DNA from 3 places in the Rhizobium sp. BK008 genome. Region 2 is predicted to be linked to each of the others. Evidence: riboswitches for the same ligand, from Rfam matches in the RefSeq annotation. Region 2 holds a riboswitch; each other region holds the start of a gene.
What was found. Region 2 has a riboswitch for thiamine pyrophosphate ahead of thiC (phosphomethylpyrimidine synthase ThiC). Riboswitches for the same ligand answer to the same signal wherever they lie in the genome.
Positions count from the first base shown of each region.

Region 1 (6,656 bases), on a different contig from region 2:
GATAATCGTGATAGAAGGTCACCACGCCATGCACCTCGGCGCGGGAGAGGTTCAGTTCCTCCGCGATGACGGGCATGGCCTCCTGCGGCACATAGCCGAATTCTTGCTGGACCTCGTGCAGAATGGGAAGCAGCGGCCCTTCGAGAAAGCGAAGATCGGCGACGATGGCACGTGTGCGCGCTGCAATATCGCCTTCGGCGATATGAATGGTCATAAGGCAGCCCTCCCGGCGGCTCGCTCGTTGCGGAATGGCGGGCTCCCCCGGCCGAGTGCCATTCCGCAAGCAGCATCTCAGGGAAGCAGCCGGCGATCAATAAAGCTATCACGTTGCACGATAGTTTTTTTCTATCAGAGTTCCTCGTCTTGTACGAGCACTCTCGCCTCGTGCAGCAGAGCCGAGACAAGCGGCGTGAAAGGCTCGCGATAAGGGGCAACGAGGCCGACCAGATGATGCGCCTCCGGCTCGACGATCGGGATCATGCGGATTTCCACTGGAAATCCAAAGGATTTGGCGACGTTGCGTGGCATGATGCTGGCCCAGCGTCCGGTCCTGACATGCGAGAACAGCACGATCATCGAGTTGGATTCGAGCGTCGGATGCACGGTGGCGCCGGCTTCCGTCAAGTGTCGGTTGATGATGCGGCGGTTTTGCATATCAGCAGTCAATAGACAAAGCCGAAGATCGCCGACCTCTCGCCAGGTCACGTTGTCGCGATCCGACAGTGGGCTGCCGGCTGCCGTGATCAGATGATAACGCTCGGCATAAAGGGGAACGGTCGTGACGCGGCCGAGCGGCTCGTTTTCGAGATAGGTGATGCCGGCATCGATTTCGAGATTCTCGAGCATGCTCAGCACCTGCAGCGAATTGCGCGAGACGATCGAGAAGGTCACGCCGGGATGCCGTTCCTGGAAGGGCGTGGTGATGCGCGAAAGCATGGCGAGCGCGGTCGGAATGGCGGCAAGACGAATATGGCCGGAAAGGCCGCGGCGTGCGGCGCGCATCTCCTCGCGCATGGTGCGGGCGTCGCCCACGATGCGCCGGGCCCATTCGAGCACGCGCTGCCCCTCCGGCGTCAGCCCCTGGAACCTTGAACCGCGCTGTACCAGCATGACGCCGAGTTGATCCTCGAGCTGCCGGATGGCCGCCGAAAGCGTTGGCTGCGAGATGCCGCACTCCTCCGCGGCGCGGCCGAAATGCTTTTCATTAGCAAGCGCGATGAAAAATTCCAGCTTGTCGATCATCCGGCCTCCCGCGCCATTTCGCGTCCGGACCTATCTTCGACATAGCAGCCGTGCTCCGCAAGGGCGGTCGCTAACAGTTTTCTGCAATCGGAAAAAGCTCGAACAGCGATTCGAGGAAGGCGAGCACGCTGACATTGCCGATGCTGTAATAGACCAGCCTGCCCTGACGGCGCGTATTGACCAGGCCTTCGAGCCTCAAGCGCGCCAGCTGCTGCGAGACCATTGCCTGCTGTATGCCCAGAATATGTTCGATTTCACTGACCGTCCGCTCCTCATTCGCCAATATGCAGAGGATGAGAAGTCGGGTCTGGTGCGCCAGCGCTTTCAGCAGGTCGCTCGCTTCATGGGCTTTTGCAGCGAGTGTGTGCAATTCCTGGCCGGTCATCCCCGGCTTGGGTTTGGGCAACGGCATGCGGTATCTCGGAAGGGAGGCGATGAGGTAGATCAGTACAATTGCATATTCGCACAAGCGAATTGGCCAAAATGACGAAATGCCAAAAAAGGTCCAAGCAAATCAGCAGATAAGCTGACCGCCATTGATCTCGATCACCTGGCCGGTAATGTAGCCCGAGAGGGAGGGAGCCGCCAGGAACAGATAGGCGGGAGCGCAATCCTCCGCCGTGCCGAGCCTTTGCAGGGGGATGGATTTTCTTGTCTGCTCCAGCTTTTCGCGGGAGGAATAGCGCTCATGGAAATCCGTCTCGATCGTTCCCGGTGACACGCAATTGACCCGGATTCCATCCGGTGCGAGCTCACGGGCAAGCGCCTTGGAATAGGTCGCAACGAAGGCTTTCGAGGCCGAATAGATCGAGGAACCGGGGCTGCCGCCGGTCAGCGCCGAAATCGAAACCGTGTTGACGACAGCGGCGCCTTCAGCCGCCTTTAATGCCGGCAACAGTGCGCGTGTCAGCGCCACCACCGATGTCTGGTTGAGCCGCACGATCGCCTCATATTCTGCGTCGGTGAGCGTGGCCGCGGGAAACCGGCCAAGCATGGTGCCGGCATTGTTCACCAGCACATGCACCCTGTCGAAGAAGGCGAGAACGTCTTCGGCAAATTGCGCCGCCCCACCGGCCGCCGAGAAATCGGCGTGCAGCAGCAGCGCCCGTCTTTCGGATTCAGCCGTCAGCAGGAAATCCGGCAGCTCGCGTCCCGGCTTGCGCCCGGTATGGACGATCACTTTTGCGCCGCAGTCCAGGAACTGCCGGGCCACTTCGAGGCCGATGCCGCGGCCGGCGCCGGTCACGACGACATTGCGATTTTCGAACAGTCTGGGATGAAACACGAAGCCGTCCTCCTCGCGGACAGTGCCGCCGGTTGCGTCACTCGCCCTTAACATATGAGCGCGCCGACCGAAAGAAAGGCAGGTACCGATCTTTCCCGGGAGACGCAGCCAAGTCTCCCTCTGGGGAAGGGCTCTAGCTTTCGGTCTCCAGAAGCCGCGCACCCGACCCCTCTTTGCCGAGCCGATCGCAGGGATTGCGCAACGGACAGCTTTCGATCGACAGGCAGCCGCAGCCGATGCAGCCGGTCAGACGGTCGCGCAGCAGGCTCAGCCGCCTGATTCGCGCGTCGAGATCATCCTTCCAGCGCGCCGACAGCACCTGCCAGTCGCCGACGGTGGGCGTGCGTCCCTGCGGCAGCGACTCGAACGCCGCCTGGATTTCCGAAAGCGGAATGCCGACACGCTGCGCCACCTTGATGATGCCAAGCCGGCGCAGCACGTCACGGCCGTATCGCCGCTGGTTGCCGCGGGACCGGATGCTCGAGATCAGCCCCTTGGTCTCGTAGAAATGCAGCGCCGAGACGGCAAGGCCGCTGCGCTCCGCCACTTGGCCAACCGTCAGAAGTCTGCCGAGCGGCGCTGCAGGAATCGTATCCATCGGCTCTTGACCTCAATATTAGTTGAGGTTTTATAACCCGTGCTTCGATAAGCGTAAAGTCCAATCGCGACAAGGAGCAACGCATGAAAACACCCACCAGGCTGGCGGTCATCTATGGCAGCACGAGAGAGGGCCGCATCTGCGACCGGGTGGTCAAATGGCTGACGCAGGAGCTCGTCCGCTTCCCGCAATTTGATATCGACATCATCGACCCGCTCGATTTCGCGCTGCCGGTAAGCCGTGACATGGCACACCCCGAAATCGACAGGCTCGCCGGGCGGCTCGGCATGGCCGACGCCTTCATCATCGTCACCCCGGAATACAATCACAGCTTCACGGCCTCGCTGAAGTCGATCATCGATTTCTTCTTCGAGCCCTGGCAGGGCAAACCTGTCGCCTTCGTTTCCTATGGCGGCATATCAGGCGGCCTGCGCGCCGTCGAACAGCTGCGCCTCGTCTTTGCCGAACTCCACGCGGTCACGATCCGCGATTCGGTGAGCTTTACAGCACCTTGGAACCGCTTCGACACCGAGGGACGGCTCGACAATCCCACCGACGCGATGCGTCTGCTCGATCGGATGATGGCGAGGCTGGAATGGTGGACACGGGCGCTCGTCACTGCCCGCAGCGATCGCCCCTATGCCGACATCGCCGCCTGAGGCAGCAAGCTCCGGTTCCGTTCCCGGCAGGTACGGAACCTCGAGGGACACCCGGGCAGGACCTCCGTCCGGGTGTTCTCGACAGTAAGACATATCAGTCGATACCGGGCATGGCAGGCTCATCCCGACCGCATGGACGGGTTCGCAACTTTGCAGTTGCGGGGAGAAAACCCCGGTGATAGTTTCCGCGCCATTAACGGGGGAGCTCCGTATTGCCGGGGCTGAGATGTGAGGTGCAAGCCTCTGGACCCTTCAAAGCTGATCTGGGTAATGCCAGCGGAGCGAGGTTCAGATGTTCTCGGGCGCACAAGTGTCACTCTATCCGATGTCCGGCGATTTCGTCGGCATCATTCTCGATGCCGTCAAGGCGCTCGATCCCTATCGCGACCAGCTGCGCATCGAGACCGATGACATCTCTACGCTGCTGGTCGGCCCGCCTGACATTCTTTTCGCCGCCATGCACGATCTTTTCGTCACCGCCGCAAAGACCGGCGAACATTGCGTGCTGTCCGCCGCCGTCTCACGCGGCTGCCCCGGTGAGCCCGACGAGGCCATCTGCGGCGTCAACCCCTCCTCCGGCCAGGCAGAGCCGCTTGCTGACCGTATAGCGGCCGCCCTTGCCGCCGTTGAAATCGCCGCCGAGACCGGACAGCCGACCGCTGCCCAATTCTCGCTCTACGTCATGGGAACCGGCACCCATATGGACGAGATCTATGGCTGCATCGACTTTCTCAAACGCTCCGGCACTTTCGACCGCGCCAAGAATTTCTGCACCAGGCTTTCTGGCGATGCCGGCGCCGTCTTCGCAACCATTCGTGAGGCCTTCTATCGCTTCGGCGACCCCGAGGGGCATGTGACCCTCGATATCACGGTGTCAGCCAATAGCCCGACGAAAGCCTGAAATCGAACGCCGATGACACCGCTACCACCACTGGGTTCGCGCCTTGCCGCGCTCCGCGCCGCTCTCTACCGGGGCATACCTGCCCTGCTCGCCGGCTGCGCCTTTTTGGCGGCATGGGAACTCTATGTCGATCTTTCCGGGATCAAGCCCTCCATCCTGCCGGCGCCGTCGCGCATCGTCATCCAGGGCTGGCTGAACCGCGAGGCGCTGATATCAAACACCTGGCCGACGCTCGGCGCGACGCTTGGAGGTTTCGCGCTGTCGCTTGCTTTCGCCTTCGCAGCCTCCATCCTCATGGATTTCGTGCCCTTCATGCGCCGGGCATTGCTGCCGATCTTCATCGCCAGCCAGACCCTGCCGCTGGTGGCGATCGCGCCCCTCGTCGTCCTCTGGTTCGGCTTCGGCCTGCTGCCGAAAGTGTTGCTGGTGGCGCTCGTCACCTTCTTTCCGCTGCTCGTCGCCCTGCTGCAGGGCTATGAATCGACCGACCGCGACATCGCCGAATTGCTGAATTCGATGAAGGCGAGTCGCTGGCGGATTTTCTGCCTGGCCCGGCTTCCCTCCTCGCTGCCCTATTTCTTCGCCGGCCTCAGAATCTCGATCACCTATGCCGTCGTTGGCGCGATTTTTGCCGAATATGCCGGCGCCGCCCGCGGCCTCGGCATCTATATCCTCAACGCCAAGAACAATTTCCGTCCCGATCTCGTGCTCGCCGCCGTCGTCGTCAGCGCCGTGCTCACGCTCGGCCTCTTCGGGCTGACGCTGTTGATCCAGCGCCTCGTCATGCCCTGGCAGCCAACCGGGGAGCGGCGCCGATGAGCGATACAATGGTTGAACTCGGTAGTATCTCGAAGTCCTTCGACGGCATGAAGGTGCTGGGCGACATTTCGCTCACCGTCGCAGACGGCGAGTTCGTTTCGATCGTCGGACCGTCCGGCTCCGGAAAATCGACGGTGCTGCGGCTGCTGACACAGGCGCTTCGACCCGATTCCGGCACCATGCTTTTCAACGGCGTGCCGCTGGAACAGGCACCGCATTCCTTCGCCTTCATGCCGCAGCGCGATGCGCTGATGCCCTGGCGCCGGATCATCGACAATGCGGCACTCGGCCTCGAGGTGAAAGGCATGAGCCGCCGCGCGGCCCGCGCCGCCGTCGCGCCTTTGTTCGAGAGCTTCGGCCTTTCCGGCTTCGAACACCACTATCCTTCCGAACTATCCGGCGGCATGCGCCAGCGCGCCGCACTGCTGCGCACCGTCGTCCAGACGCAGGACATGCTGCTGCTCGACGAGCCCTTCGGCGCGCTCGACGCGCTGACGCGCACGCAGATCCAGGAATGGCTGCAGGGCATGTGGACCGAGCACCGCTGGACGGCGCTGCTGATCACCCATGACGTTCGCGAGGCCGTGTTCCTCTCCGACCGGATCTACGTGCTTTCGGCCCGTCCGGCGCGTATCATCCGCGAATTCCGCGTTCCCCTGCCCCGTCCGAGAAGCATCGCCGACCTCGGCTCGCCGGCGGCCCAGGCGATCGAAACCGAAATCCTGCAAACCCTGCTTCATCCGCAAGAACAGGATGATTTTAGGCCGGTCGGCCCAAAATCTGAATCGCTGTTCTAATTTATAGAGTTAGAGCATGATGTCGTCCGAAACCGCCGACACTTTTCGGCATCATGCTCTAGAGACCTGAGGAGGTCACCATGCTGCTTCTCACCCGCCGCCAGACGATTTTCGCCGCCATCGCGGCAAGCCTTGCCGGCCGCACCGCCTTCGCCCAATCGGCGCCCGCAAAGGTTCGCATCGCGCTCGACTGGACGCCCAACACCAACCATATCGGCATCTATGTCGCCAAGGCGAAGGGCTTCTACGCCGATGCCGGACTCGATGTCGAGATCCTTCCCTTCACCGATACCAGCGCCGGAACACTGGTGTCGAACGGCGTTGCCGATTTCGGCATCAGCAGTGAGATCGAGAC
Region 1 is NZ_JACIFK010000005.1:401,427-408,082, reverse strand. Features, by position in the region: gene FHT69_RS22295 (formate dehydrogenase subunit gamma) at 1-214, opposite strand, end outside; gene FHT69_RS22290 (LysR family transcriptional regulator) at 349-1,242, opposite strand; gene FHT69_RS22285 (ArsR/SmtB family transcription factor) at 1,313-1,654, opposite strand; gene FHT69_RS22280 (SDR family NAD(P)-dependent oxidoreductase) at 1,757-2,581, opposite strand; gene soxR (redox-sensitive transcriptional activator SoxR) at 2,661-3,125, opposite strand; gene FHT69_RS22270 (NADPH-dependent FMN reductase) at 3,209-3,784, shown strand; TPP riboswitch at 3,973-4,086, shown strand; gene FHT69_RS22265 (YkoF family thiamine/hydroxymethylpyrimidine-binding protein) at 4,077-4,685, shown strand; gene FHT69_RS22260 (ABC transporter permease) at 4,698-5,504, shown strand; gene FHT69_RS22255 (ABC transporter ATP-binding protein) at 5,501-6,301, shown strand; gene FHT69_RS22250 (ABC transporter substrate-binding protein) at 6,382-6,656, shown strand, end outside.
Region 1: it holds a riboswitch for thiamine pyrophosphate, as region 2 does, so the genes downstream of both, FHT69_RS22265 (YkoF family thiamine/hydroxymethylpyrimidine-binding protein) here and thiC (phosphomethylpyrimidine synthase ThiC) in region 2, are expected to answer to the same signal.

Region 2 (6,656 bases):
AGGTGACCTTCTCCGTCCACATGCGCAGTGCCGTCTCGCGATCGAGGCAGTTGGCGCGCGGGTAAAGTTGCATCCCGCCAACCGTCTTTCCGGTCACCATCCAGGCAAGGGAAACCCATGGATTATAGGAGGCGACACGGGTCGCATCGGTCCCTGCCGAGACGTTGACACCCTTCTCGAGCATGCGCCTGATCGGTGGCGTGGCCTCTGCGACGCCATGGCCGTAGCGCTCCACGAAATATTCGCCCTGATAGGCCATGCGGTGCTGGGTGGCGATGCCGCCGCCGAGCGCCGCGATGCGGTCGATCGAACGATCCGAGATCGTCTCAGCATGGTCGAAGAACCAGTTGAGACCTTCGAGCGGAATGTCCTTGTTGACCTTCTCGAAAACGTCGAGCGAACGGGAGATGGTCTCGTCGTAGGTGGCGTGAAGCCGCCAAGGCCAGCGGTTTTCGGCCAACACCCGAACGACGTCCTCCAGTTCGCCCTCCATTTCCGGCGCCATTTCGGGCCGTGGCTGGCGGAAGTCCTCGAAGTCAGCCGCGGAGAAGACCAGCATTTCGCCAGCGCCGTTGTGGCGGAAGTAGTCATTGCCCTGCTTGTATTTGACCGACTGCGTCCAGTTGAGGAAATCCTGCTTCTCTTCCTTCGGCTTCTGCGTGAACAGGTTGTAGGCCAGACGCACCGTCAGTTGATCCTCACCCGAAAGCTTCTGGATCACCGCATAATCGTCCGGATAGTTCTGGAAACCGCCGCCGGCGTCGATCACGCCGGTAATGCCCAGCCGGTTGAGTTCGCGCATGAAATGGCGGGTGGAGTTGACCTGGTATTCGAACGGAAGCTTCGGTCCCTTCGACAAGGTCGAATAGAGAATGCCAGCATTCGGCTTGGCGAGCAGAAGGCCGGTCGGATTGCCGTTGGCATCGCGGGTGATCTCGCCGCCAGGAGGGTTCGGTGTATCTCTGCCATAGCCGACGGCGCGGAGCGCTGCGCCGTTCAGCAGCGCGCGGTCATAGAGATGGAGCAGGAAGACCGGGGTATCGGGCGCGATGGCGTTGATCTCGTCGATCGTCGGCAGGCGCTTCTCCGCAAACTGGTGTTCGGTAAAACCACCGACCACGCGAACCCATTGCGGAGCCGGCGTGATCGCCACCTGTCGCTTCAGCATGTCCATCGCATCGGCAAGCGACCGGACACCATCCCAGCGGAGTTCCATGTTGAAGTTGAGGCCGCCGCGCACGACGTGGGTGTGGTTGTCGATCAGACCGGGCAGCATGCGCTTGCCTTTCAGGTCGATGATCTTCGTATCCGGTCCGGCGAGCGTCATCACCTCGCTGTCGGTTCCCACCTCCAGAAACACGCCGTCCTTGACGGCGACGGCGGTGGCGTTCGGATTTGCGCGATCAAGCGTCGTGATCAGTCCGTTGTGAAGAACGATATCGGCGTGCATGGAAGCAGCTCCCGTCTTGATGGGATCGGCGGCGTTCGCCGGTGAAAAAAGATTTGAAAAGGCAAAGCTCGACGCTGCGCCCAGGAATGTGCGGCGCGTGGTCATCAGCTTTTCCCCGACGTCGGATCTTCACGAGGCAGGGTCAGGTTTGTGCCGCCCTTCGGAAGGTGCCCGAACATGTGCGGCTTGACCTGGTGAAGCCAGGAGACGGCGGCGGGCTCGCGTGCCCAGATGCTTTTTGCCAAGGGCACCAGCTGCTCACCGACGAGGATGCCGAGCAGGCCGATGAGGGCGACAACGGGCGGGGCGGGCGAACGGACATTGAGCAGGCTGTATATTACGCCCACCAACAGGCCGGCACCGAGGGACAGCAGATAGATTTTCATCGCGGATCACCTTCGCTTGGAGAGAAGCAGTTCACCCCGGCTGGCGACCGCCTGCCGGGGTGATGACGGTTTTACTTCGCAGGGTTCGGGCCGATCCGCTTGCCATGGCGGACCCGCTCGGCGCCGCCGTGAACGTGAGTGACCGCATAGTCGATACCCATGCCGTAGGCGCCGGAATGCTCCTTCACCAGCGACGTGACCGCGTCATAGGTTTCCTTGCGTGCCCAGTCGCGCTGCCATTCAAGCAGGACCTGCTGCCAGGTGACCGGAACGACACCCGCCTGCACCATGCGGTCCATTGCATATTTGTGCGCGTCGAGCGACGTGCCGCCGGACGCATCGGCGACCATGTAGATCTCATAGTCTGTGTCGTTCATGCAGGAGAGCGCAAAGGTCGTGTTGCAAACCTCCGTCCAGAGGCCGGCGACGACGATCTTCTTGCGGCCATCGGCGGCATTCTTGGCAAGCGCGTCGCGGACGTTCTGGTCGTCCCAGGAATTCATCGAGGTGCGCTCAAGGATATCATTGTCCGGGACGACGGCGAGCAGTTCCGGGAAAGTGTTGCCCGAGAAGCTGTCGGTCTCGACGGTGGTGATGGTGGTCGGGATGTTGAAGATCCTGGCAGCCTTGGCCAGACCGACGACGTTGTTCTTCAAGACCTGGCGGTCGATCGATTGGACGCCGAAGGCCATCTGCGGCTGCTGGTCGATGAAGATGATCTGACTGTTCTGCGGGGTTAGGACCTGAAGCTTGCTGGACATCTCGTGTCTTCCTTTGACTGGGTTGAAGCTAGGTAATGGGGCAGGAAAGGCGGCACGTCTTGAAAGTTATGCCGCCTTATTGTTGGAAAGCGACGTCAGGCGGCGAGCGGTGTCAGCCCGGCCTCGATCTGGTCACGATAAGGCTCGTAGCGAGCCGGCAGTTTCAAAGCCTCGCCGAGGTGTGCCGTGTCTTCGTCGCGGTCGAAACCGGGTTCGTTGGTGCCGATTTCGAACAGGACGCCGCCGGGTGTCCGGAAGTAGATCGCCCAGAAGTAATCGCGGTCGATGACAGGCGTCACCTGGTATCCTGTATCCATCAGGGCCTTGCGGACTTCGAGCTGCTTTGCGCGGTTCTCGACGGCGAAAGCGATGTGATGCACGGAACCTGCGCCCTGCCTTGCGAAAGGCGTTTTCGGAAGGACTTCGAGGTCGATCGTGTCGGCACCATTGCCGCCGGGGATGATGAAGCGGGTGACGTCACCATCCGTTTCAGTGCGCTGGTAGCCCATGAAACCGAGCAGTTCGGACGTGGCAGCGGCGTCATGCAGGCGGAATCTGGCACCGGTGAAGCCGCGGATGCCGACGCTTTCGTCGATGCCGGCGCCAGTCCAGGCCTTTCGGCCATCGGTTTCGGTTTCGACAAGGGCAAACCCTTCGCCGTCCGGCCCTTTGAACAGGAGGCGGGGAGCGCCAAAGGCAGTGTCGGTCTGCAGGCTGCCGGTTCCCTTTGCCGATAAGCGATCCTGCCAGAAGGACAACGAGCCCTTGGGCACCGCGAACTGTGTGTCACTGACCTCGCCGACGCCGGGACGGCCGCGCATCACGTCGGGAAACGGGAAGTAGGTCATGACGGAGCCGGGGGTACCGGCCTCATCACCGTAATAGAGGTGGTAGACGTTGGGATCGTCGAAATTTACGGTCTTCTTGACGCGGCGCAGGCCAAGCGTGCCCGTAAAGAACGCGTTGTTCCGACGGGCATCCGATGCCATCGACGTGATGTGATGCAGTCCCTTGATATCCTTGATCATGATCCTCGCCCTTCCGCGGCTGTGTTGGTTTGTCTGGTGTGATTGAAAATCTACGTCCGTTGATCAGGCGTGGAAATTGCAATAATAGTTGTCAGTGAATTGCCATTGGTGAAATAATCGATGAACGACTACAAGGTGCTCCGAACCTTCCTGCTGGCTGCCGAGAAGCGGAGCTTCGCGCAGGTCGCGCGCGAGCTCGATATGACGCCCGCAGCCGTCACCCGGGCGATTGCGGCCCTGGAAGAAGATCTGGGCGTGCAACTCTTCGTGCGCACCACGCGCCAAGTGTCGCTGACGACCGATGGCGCGATCTTCGCCGCCCAGATACAGCCGGCGGTGCAGGCGCTCGACAACGCGCGCAAGGACGTGATGAATTCCCACAAGGCGGATCATGGCCGCCTTCGCATCAGCGCGCCGACCTGGTTCGGCCAGCAGGTCCTGCCGCCCATCCTCTCGGCATTCAGGGAGCGCTATCCCAAGATCAGCTTCGAAATCTCGCTCGCCGATGGACTCGTCGACATCATCGACGACGATTATGATCTGGCGATCCGCATTTCCGCGGCACCTTCGGACAAGTTCACGATCTGGCGCAAGATCAGCGTCGTGCGCCGTATCCTCGTCGCAGCGCCCGGCAGCCGGTTTTGCGACATGAAGCACCCGAACGAGCTCATTCCTGACGATTGCCTGGCCTATAGCGGCGAAAGCAAACGGGAGACCTGGTCACTGTCGGACGGCAGTGGCAGCGCCACGATTTCTGCAGGCCGTGCATTCAGCGCCAATAGCGGAGAGGTGCTGGCGAGCATGGCGGCCGACGGCGTCGGGGTCACCATGCTGCCCAAGTTCCATGTCGCCGAGCATCTGCGGACCGGACGGCTCGTCCACGTCCTGCGGGACTGGTCGCCGCCAGACTTATGGCTGACCCTGTACTACCCCCCGTACCAGGCCCTGCCGCCGCGCATCGCCTCGTTCTCGAAGTTCTTCGAGCAACAGATCCCGGCGTTCCTCTCGGCGATCGAATGAGCTTTGCCGATAAAGCAGGTGCGGTTGCTCCAACGAGGTCTTTCGAAAAGGAATTTGCAGAATCTTAGGCGGCGCACCAAGGGGCTTCCGGTCCATCTCGGTGGCCGGTCGCTCGATCCCGTTCAAGGCGACAATTTGGAAGTTCGGCGACATCCTTCTCCCAATCCAGTCATCTGCCCGGCTTCCACATCAAAATACGCCCAAGAGCCGGACGACGGAAGGTCTGTGGTTGACACGAACTCGGCCCAGGACATAGTCTTTGCGACATTCACCAGGGGGGTCCCGGCAAGGGACTGAGATACTGCTGGACAATATGGCTTTGCCTGTTGTGGCGCAGTGACCCGTTGAACCTGATCCAGTTCATACTGGCGTAGGGACGGTGCAAGCGCTCGAAGGCTTCGGATTCCCGCGTGGATTCCATGCCGGCGTCTTTCCATCATTCCGGCTGATTGACTGGGTCTCCAATTGCAACTTGGAGCCTCAAACCATGACCATTGCCGCAAAGAACGTCACACCCACCGTCACCACCGGCCCGCTACCGGCCTCGCGGAAAATCTACATCCCCGGAGATATGTACTCCGACATCCGCGTGCCGATGCGCGAGATCAGCGTCCATCCGACATCGGGAGAGCCGCCCGTCGTCGTCTATGATTGCTCCGGCCCTTACACTGTCGAGGGCGCCGATATCCGTATCGAGCAGGGCTTGTCACAGTTCCGTCGCGGCTGGGTGATCGCCCGCGGAGATGTCGAGGCCTATGAAGGCCGCCATGTGCGTCCCGAAGACAACGGCTTTGTCAGCGGCGAACGGCTGACACCGGAATTTCCGGCCAAGCGCCAGCCGCTGCGGGCGAGGGGCGACAAGGCCGTAACCCAACTCGCCTATGCACGCGCCGGCATCATCACTCCGGAAATGGAATTCATCGCTATCCGCGAAAATCTCGGCCGCAAGGCACAGGCGGAGGCCATGAGCCGCGATGGCGAAAGCTTCGGCGCCCATATTCCCGATCATGTGAGCCCGGAATTCGTCCGCCAGGAGGTCGCCGCCGGCCGGGCGATCATTCCCGCCAACATCAATCATCCGGAAAGCGAGCCGATGATCATCGGCCGGAACTTCCTGGTGAAGATCAATGCCAATATCGGCAATTCCGCCGTCACCTCCTCCATGGCGGAGGAAGTCGAGAAGATGGTCTGGGCGATCCGCTGGGGTGCCGACACGGTCATGGACCTGTCGACCGGCCGCAACATCCACAATATCCGCGAATGGATCATCCGCAATTCGCCGGTACCGATCGGCACCGTGCCGCTCTACCAGGCACTCGAAAAGGTGAACGGCATTGCCGAGGACCTCACCTGGGAGGTCTATCGCGATACGCTGATCGAACAGGCCGAGCAGGGCGTCGATTACTTCACCATCCATGCGGGCGTGCGGCTTGCCTATATCCCGCTGACCGTCAATCGCGTCACCGGCATCGTTTCTCGCGGCGGCTCGATCATGGCCAAGTGGTGTCTGCACCACCACCGGGAGAGTTTTCTCTACGAGCATTTCGAGGAGATCTGCGACATCTGCCGCGCTTACGACGTTTCCTTCTCGCTCGGTGATGGCCTGCGGCCAGGCTCGATTGCCGATGCCAACGATGCGGCGCAGTTCGCAGAACTGGAAACGCTCGGCGCGTTAACGAAAATCGCCTGGGCGAAGGATTGCCAGGTGATGATCGAAGGTCCCGGCCATGTGCCGATGCACAAGATCAAGGAAAACATGGACAAGCAGCTCGCGGTCTGCGGCGAGGCGCCCTTTTATACGCTCGGGCCGCTGACCACCGATATCGCGCCGGGCTATGACCACATCACGTCCGGCATCGGGGCTGCGATGATCGGCTGGTTCGGCACTGCCATGCTCTGCTACGTGACGCCCAAGGAACATCTCGGCCTGCCGGACCGCAACGACGTCAAGGTGGGCGTCATCACCTATAAGATCGCGGCACATGCCGCCGATCTCGCCAAGGGTCATCCG
Region 2 is NZ_JACIFK010000002.1:539,935-546,590, reverse strand. Features, by position in the region: gene FHT69_RS14005 (amidohydrolase) at 1-1,555, opposite strand, end outside; gene FHT69_RS14000 (XapX domain-containing protein) at 1,555-1,836, opposite strand; gene FHT69_RS13995 (hydrolase) at 1,908-2,597, opposite strand; gene FHT69_RS13990 (VOC family protein) at 2,693-3,625, opposite strand; gene FHT69_RS13985 (LysR family transcriptional regulator) at 3,746-4,645, shown strand; TPP riboswitch at 4,909-5,040, shown strand; gene thiC (phosphomethylpyrimidine synthase ThiC) at 5,133-6,656, shown strand, end outside.

Region 3 (6,656 bases), 370 kb from region 2:
CGTTTCGATCTTGGCGTCGATGCCGACTGCCTGCATGCCCTCGACGGCGAGGTTGACGGTGTCGATCCAGTCGGTCCAGGCGCTGGGGACGATGATCGAGAAGGAAATCTTCGTGCCGTCGGGATTGTCGCGGAAGCCGTCGCCGTCCTTATCCTTGTAGCCCGCCTCGTCGAGCAGGGCCTTGGCGGCATCGGCATCATAGGTTGCGAACTTGCCGAAGTCGGCCTTGACGGACGGGTCCGCCCAGCTCTTGTAAAGCTCGCCCATCAGGCCAGGATCTTCGTTCAGCGTCGGATAGCCGTAGCCGGCGACGTCGATCATCGTCTTGCGGTCGAGCGCCATGCTGACAGCCCGGCGGAATTTCAGATCGTTGAAGGCCTTCTTGTTGTTCTCGTTCGTCGTTTCCAAGTTGAAGAGGAAGGCGACCATGCTGCTCGGCGAATACCAATAGTGGAAATGCGCCGGATCCTTGGAGACATAGACATTGTCGATATCGGGAATGAAGGAGACACCCCAGTCAAGCGTGCCGTCGGCTGTCGCGGTCAGCATCTGGTTGTTGTCGGCAAGCTGCGGGAAGCGCATGCAATCGACCTTCAGGTGCTCGTTGTCCCAGTAGTTTGGGTTGCGGCACTGGTCGTAGGTCTGGCCGGTAAAGCGCGGCACTTCCGTCAGCGGGCCACTGCCGACCGGGGTTTCGTTGGCGAAGGTGACGGGATCGGCGACATCCTTCCAGACATGTTCCGGGACGATCGGCAATTGCGCGATCTGCTCGGCGGCGAGCGAGCTCGGATTGGCGAGCGTGAAGCGCACCGTCTGGGCGTCGACCGCCTGCACATCGGTGATGAAGGTCCAGATGCTGACGAAGTCGAGCGCCGGGAACTTCTTCAGGTAATCATAGGTGAACTTGACGTCGGCTGCGGTCAGCGGCTTACCGTCAGACCATTTCAGGTTCGGGCGCAGCTTGAACTCGATGCTCTTCAGATCGTCGGAGAGCTTGAAGCTTTCGGCCAGACGATAGACCGGCTTGTTGCTGTCGAAGCGGTTGAAAATAACCAGCGGCTCGTAGATGAAGTCGAGCGTCGACTGGCGCGATGAGGTCTGGTTGAACGGGTTGAAGTTGCGAACCCAGGTCGTCGCCGGTTCGATATTCGCCGTCAGAATCGTCTGCGCCATGGCCGATCCCGAAAGCAGCGTCAGCGCGGCGGCGGCAAGAAGATATTTTTTCATGTTTTATTCCCCTTTTCTTATGCGGTGAGAGTTGACGGGCCGGTCAGGAGACCAGCGCGCTGGCAAACATGTCTTCGACTTCTGCGTGGGCGGCGCGGACATCGACTTTGAGATTGCCGAGGCGCGCCTTGCCGGCGGCGATCCGCTGCAGGGCGGCTTCCGTCAGGGGACGGGCGGCCTTGGCGGCAGCTTCGCTTTCCGGAATGTCGCCGTGGCTGTGGAGCGCGATGTCGAAGCCTGCGTCGAGCACCTGTCTGACGCGTTCCGGCAAAGTACCTGAGAGCGACTCCATGAAGATGCAGTCTGATATCAGCACGCCCTCATAGCCCATCTCCTTGCGGATCACGTCGTGCATGATGGGCGAGATGGACGCCGGCAGCTCCGCGTCATAGGCCGAGTAGACGACATGGGCGACCATGGCCCAGGGCGTATCTTTCAGCGCGACGAAGGGTTTGAAATCGGTCGCGGTGAGCGTCTCGCGGCTGGCGTCGACCACCGGCCGCTCCTTGTGGGAGTCGAGCGTCGCGCGGCCATGGCCGGGAATGTGCTTGATGACAGGCATGTTGCCGGTCTCGAGCAGGCCATCGACCACCTCGCGGCCGAGGGCCGCGATGAAATCGGGATCAGGGCCGAAGGAGCGGGCGCCGATGACCGCGCTCGTCGTCTCGAAGACGAGGTCGAGAACGGGCGAGCAGCCGCTCGAAAGGCCGAGTTCCGTCATCATCGCGCCCATGGCCTGGGAGGAAAGGCGCAGTGCTTTTTTGCCGAGATCGAAATCGCGGCGCGCAAGTTCGGCAAACTGGCCGAAGCTGCGGAAGAGCGGCCAGGGGCCGGCATCGAGATGCTGAACGCGGCCGCCTTCCTGGTCGGTGAAGACAGGTGCGTCGTCGCGGCCGACGGCTTCGCGGAAGCGGGCGATCAGCCGCTTGGTCTGCTCCGGCTCGCGCTGATTGCGCCGGCCGACGAACAGGCCGAGCGGATTGGTGTCGCGAAAAAGGGCGAATTCATCATCCGAAATCGTGGGAGTGGGAAGGCCGACGAAAAGGGCGAGCGGGGTCGAGGACAATTCTGTAGCTCCGGGATCACATGGTCATTTCGGCGTGCTTCTCAGCATGCCTTCGTAGATGCCCTTGTCGGGGGCGGGGATGATGGTTGCGCCTGCGGTCTTGGCGTAGAAATCGACTGGCCCGGCATCGCCGATGAAGGCATAGGCGTGGCCGAGCGTCTTCATCGTCTGCAGGCAGGCGGAGAAGAGGGCGAGCCCGATACCCCTGCCGCGCGCTTCCGGGTCGACGCCGGTCGGGCCGAAGAAGCCGCGCGCCGTCGTGTCATAGCAGGCAAAGCCCAGCAGCTTGCCGCCGTCGACGGCGATCAGGCAGGCAACCGGCTGGTGGGAGAAGGCGACGGCGACTTCGCTCGCCCAGTTCTCGCTGAACCGTTCGCGAACCCAGCTGATGATAAGATGCAGTTCAGGGGGGAGGGCCGGACGGATGGAGATGCCGATAGCATCGGCTTTCCGTTTCAGGTCGGCGAGCTCAGCGGAATACAAGCTCACAAGCAGGTCTGCCACCTGTCACTCCTCCAGTTATTCCGTTATTGCGGAATGTATCCCCTTTTAGTGTTATAGATTTGGCCATCTGACCGGGCTTGTCAACAAGGTTTTTCAGAAGGTCAAAGGGACTGCCCGCACTGCGACTGCGGTTTCAACGCAAAGTAGCTGCCGAACGAAAAACGGCCCGGGAGGGCCGGGCCGTTTCGATTGGCTGCATCTATGCCGAGCGAGCGCTTATTCGCCGTCTTTCCACAGCACATGAAAATGCTGCACCGGGCCGTGGCCGGAGCCGACGGTGAGGCTTCCGGCTGCCGCGACCGCGCCGGCGAGATATTGCTTTGCGATGGCGACCGCCTCCCGCGCCGAGGCGCCCTTGGCAAGTTCGGCGGCCAGCGCGCTGGAGAGCGTGCAGCCGGTGCCGTGCGTGTTCTTGGTCGGCACGCGCATGGCTTCGAACCAGTGCAGGCCAGCGGCGGTGGCAAGGACGTCAGGACTTTCGTCGCTATCGAGATGGCCGCCCTTGACCAGCACTGCGGCCGGGCCAAACGCCCGCACCTGTTCGGCCTGCGCCGCCATCTCGGCTCGGTTTGTCGCCACCGGTTGGTGCAGCAGTGCGGCGGCTTCCGGCAAGTTCGGGGTCAGGAGTGTCGCAAGCGGCAGCAGCCGGCGGGTCAGCACGTCGACCGCCTCAGGCGCGAGCAAGGCGGCGCCACCCTTGGCGATCATCACCGGGTCGATGACGATCGGAATGTCGCGGTGGTCAGTCAGTGCACCGGCAACGGCATCGGCGATGCCGGCATTGGCGATCATGCCGATCTTGACGGCATCGACGCGCACATCGGCAAAGACGGCATTGATCTGGTCGGCGACGAATTGCGGCGGCACCAGATGCACGCCGCTGACGCCTTGGGTGTTCTGCGCTGTCAGCGCGGTCAGCACCGCCATGCCGTAGACGCCGCGGGCGGAAAAGGTCTTGAGATCGGCCTGGATGCCGGCGCCGCCCGAGGGATCGGAGCCGGCGATGGAGAGAACGTTGCGGATCATGCGCGGGCCTTTCGAATTTCTGCGGCGATGCGGCGCGTGGCCGCTTCGGGATCCGGCGTACCGCAGATGGCGGAGACGACGGCAAGGCCCTTGGCGCCCGCAGCAAATACTTGGGCGACATGATCCGCCTTGAGGCCGCCGATCGCAACCGACGGCACCGGCGAGGCCTTTACCAGCATGGCAAGACCGTCAAAACCGATCGGCTGCTTGTGATCGGCCTTGGTCGGCGTCGCAAACACCGGCCCGACGCCGGTATAATCGACCAGATCCGGATCGACGGCGGCGGCAAGCGCCGCGGTCTCGACCGAGAGGCCAAGGATCATGGCAGGGCCGATCATCGTCCGCGCCGTGCGCGCGTCCATATCCTCCTGGCCGATATGCAGACCGTCGGCGCCGATGGCGATTGCCGCCTCGACATCGTCGTTGACGATGAACAGGGCGCCGGTCCCGACAAGCGCCTGTTTCAAGGCGCGACCGGTCTCGATCATCCCGGCGGTGCCGGCATGTTTGTCACGCAGTTGCACCATCGTCGCGCCGCCGGCAATGGCAAGGCGCGCCGTTTCCACCATGCCGATCCCCGCGCAGAGATCGGGGTCGAGGACGAGATAGAGCGAAAGGTCGAAAGCCTTCATGCCGCCGATATCCTCGCTCTGGCGTCAAGCGTTTCGGCGTCGAGCGCTGCCAGCGCATCGAGGAAGCGCCAGGAGAAGGAGCCGGGGCCGGCGGCGCCGAGTGCCGCGTCTTCGCCGGCGATGGCGAAGGTCGAAAGGGCGGCGACCGTGGCGCCGAAAATGTCCTCGGGCGCCGTTGCCGCAAAGGCGCCGACGAGGCAGGTGAGCGAGCAGCCGAGCGCGGTGACTTGCGGCATCAAGGCCGATCCGCCTTCGATGCGCACGGCCCGCTCGCCGTCGGTGACGAAATCCACGGCGCCGGTCACGGCGACGACCGCCCGCTGGCGCTCGGCGAGCCATCGCGCCGAACCTTCCGCCTGCTCGACCGGGTCGCGGCTGTCGACGCCCTGGCCGCGGCTCTCTCCGCCGGCCAGCGCGATGATTTCGGAAGCGTTGCCGCGGATGATGGTCGGATGCAGCGCCAGGAGATCGGCGACGGCGTTGCGGCGGAAGGCCGTTGCATAATGGGCGACCGGGTCGAGCACCCAGGGCTTGCCGGCTGAGGCCGCCGCCTTCGCCGCCGCCTGCATGCCGTCGATCCATTGCGTCGACAGCGTGCCGATATTGATGGTCAGCGCACTGGCGATCCCGGCGAATTCGCCGGCTTCTTCCGCGGCATGCACCATGGCGGGCGAGGCGCCCGCGGCAAGCAGAACATTTGCGGCGATGTTCATGGCGACGTAATTGGTGATGCACTGAACGAGCGGCGGCTTCTCGCGCATCGCCTTCAGCATCGCTCCGGGTGTGGTCTTGGTCTGCATATGGCCCCTTTCAGGCGGGGGCGGCCACGGGGCGGTTCGTGCGGGCGATGCCGCGACCCCGAGCGACTCCCTCCGCCGGCATTATCCGGTTCAGGTTCGAAGGGTGCTTCTCAGCCCGTCTGTCGACGAACGCCCCTGTCTCTCATCGCGTTTCTTTTCGCAGAGAACGGGGCTGATGTCACCTCGAAAATGACAATCATGCGACCGACGCGGCGCGCGATGGCTATGGATGATTTATGGGTCGGGATCGCCTTTCATGAAGGACGAGAGATCGCCGCCGATTCGGGTCTTGACCAGGTTTTCCCGAAAGTCGTCTGCCGGTTCTCTTCCGGGTTGGCCGGGTCCTTGCCTTTTCGCCATGCGGCTATCCTCTCCTTTTTCAAAAGGAATAACCGCAGCAACCGTGGGTGAAATCAATTTCTAAAATACATCTTGGTATTTGTGAGGGATTGGCTGCCAGCCTTGGTGAGGGTGCTGATGCGGGAAAGCAGTCTTTTCTTTGAAAGAATGAAGTTCATCTTCCCAAGACTTTTCTACATTTGGAATAGCGCGAAGTTATTCACCCTATCCGTTCATCGGTGGAATTTTTCAATGCAGGCGAGCACGAGAACAGCTTCGCGTAAGTTGCGTGTCGTCTCATCGTCTCGCCATTCAGTTTCATTCCGCTGTCGAAATTTTGTGGCGATTTCGTTGCGGGAAGCCTCTCCCAGGGCGCCGAATTAAACTCCCAGAACGCGAAGTAAATATCTAACGGAAACTTTACCGTGCTGACACGCTTAGGTTGACCAAACGATGGATTGTAGCGATATGACTTTACACGCCAATAAAATCTTCCTGAAGTTGTATTTTCAATGAGCAAATTTTTGAAAGCCGATATGAAGTGGGGCCGCCAGACTGCCGCCTCCGTTCTGATATTCATCGCTTGGGCGAATCCTTCTTTTTCGCAATCTGCTGTTCCTGCCGATCAGGGAGCGGGGCAGGTGCAGGCGCCGGCGATAAAATCCCAGAAATTCGACGACTGGTATTATCGCTGCTCGGGTTCTGAAGGCACCGAGGCCTGCGAAGTCGCCCAGATCGCGCAAGTCGCCAAAGACGGCGAGAACGTCAACGTGCTGACGCTGGCGATCGCAGCTGCGCCGGCCGGGTCCCAAGGCAAAGGCGAAAAGGGCAGAGGCGAAAAGGGCAAGGGCGAGAAGGGCAGGCCGGGGCTGACGCTGACCGCTCTTCTGCCGCTCAACGTCTTCCTGCCCTCGGGCCTGTCGATCAAGGCCGACGGAAAGCCGGTTGCGAAACTTGACTACCGCAATTGCAACCAGGCCGGATGCTGGGCGCAGCTGGCGCTGGATACGAAGACGGCGACGGCGCTCAAGAAGGGCTCGACCGCCGAAGGGCTGGTGCGGC
Region 3 is NZ_JACIFK010000002.1:170,985-177,640, reverse strand. Features, by position in the region: gene FHT69_RS12305 (ABC transporter substrate-binding protein) at 1-1,227, opposite strand, end outside; gene FHT69_RS12300 (glycoside hydrolase family 3 protein) at 1,271-2,293, opposite strand; gene FHT69_RS12295 (GNAT family N-acetyltransferase) at 2,318-2,797, opposite strand; gene thiD (bifunctional hydroxymethylpyrimidine kinase/phosphomethylpyrimidine kinase) at 3,014-3,823, opposite strand; gene thiE (thiamine phosphate synthase) at 3,820-4,455, opposite strand; gene thiM (hydroxyethylthiazole kinase) at 4,452-5,255, opposite strand; TPP riboswitch at 5,306-5,402, opposite strand; gene FHT69_RS12275 (invasion associated locus B family protein) at 6,107-6,656, shown strand, end outside.
Region 3: it holds a riboswitch for thiamine pyrophosphate, as region 2 does, so the genes downstream of both, thiM (hydroxyethylthiazole kinase) here and thiC (phosphomethylpyrimidine synthase ThiC) in region 2, are expected to answer to the same signal.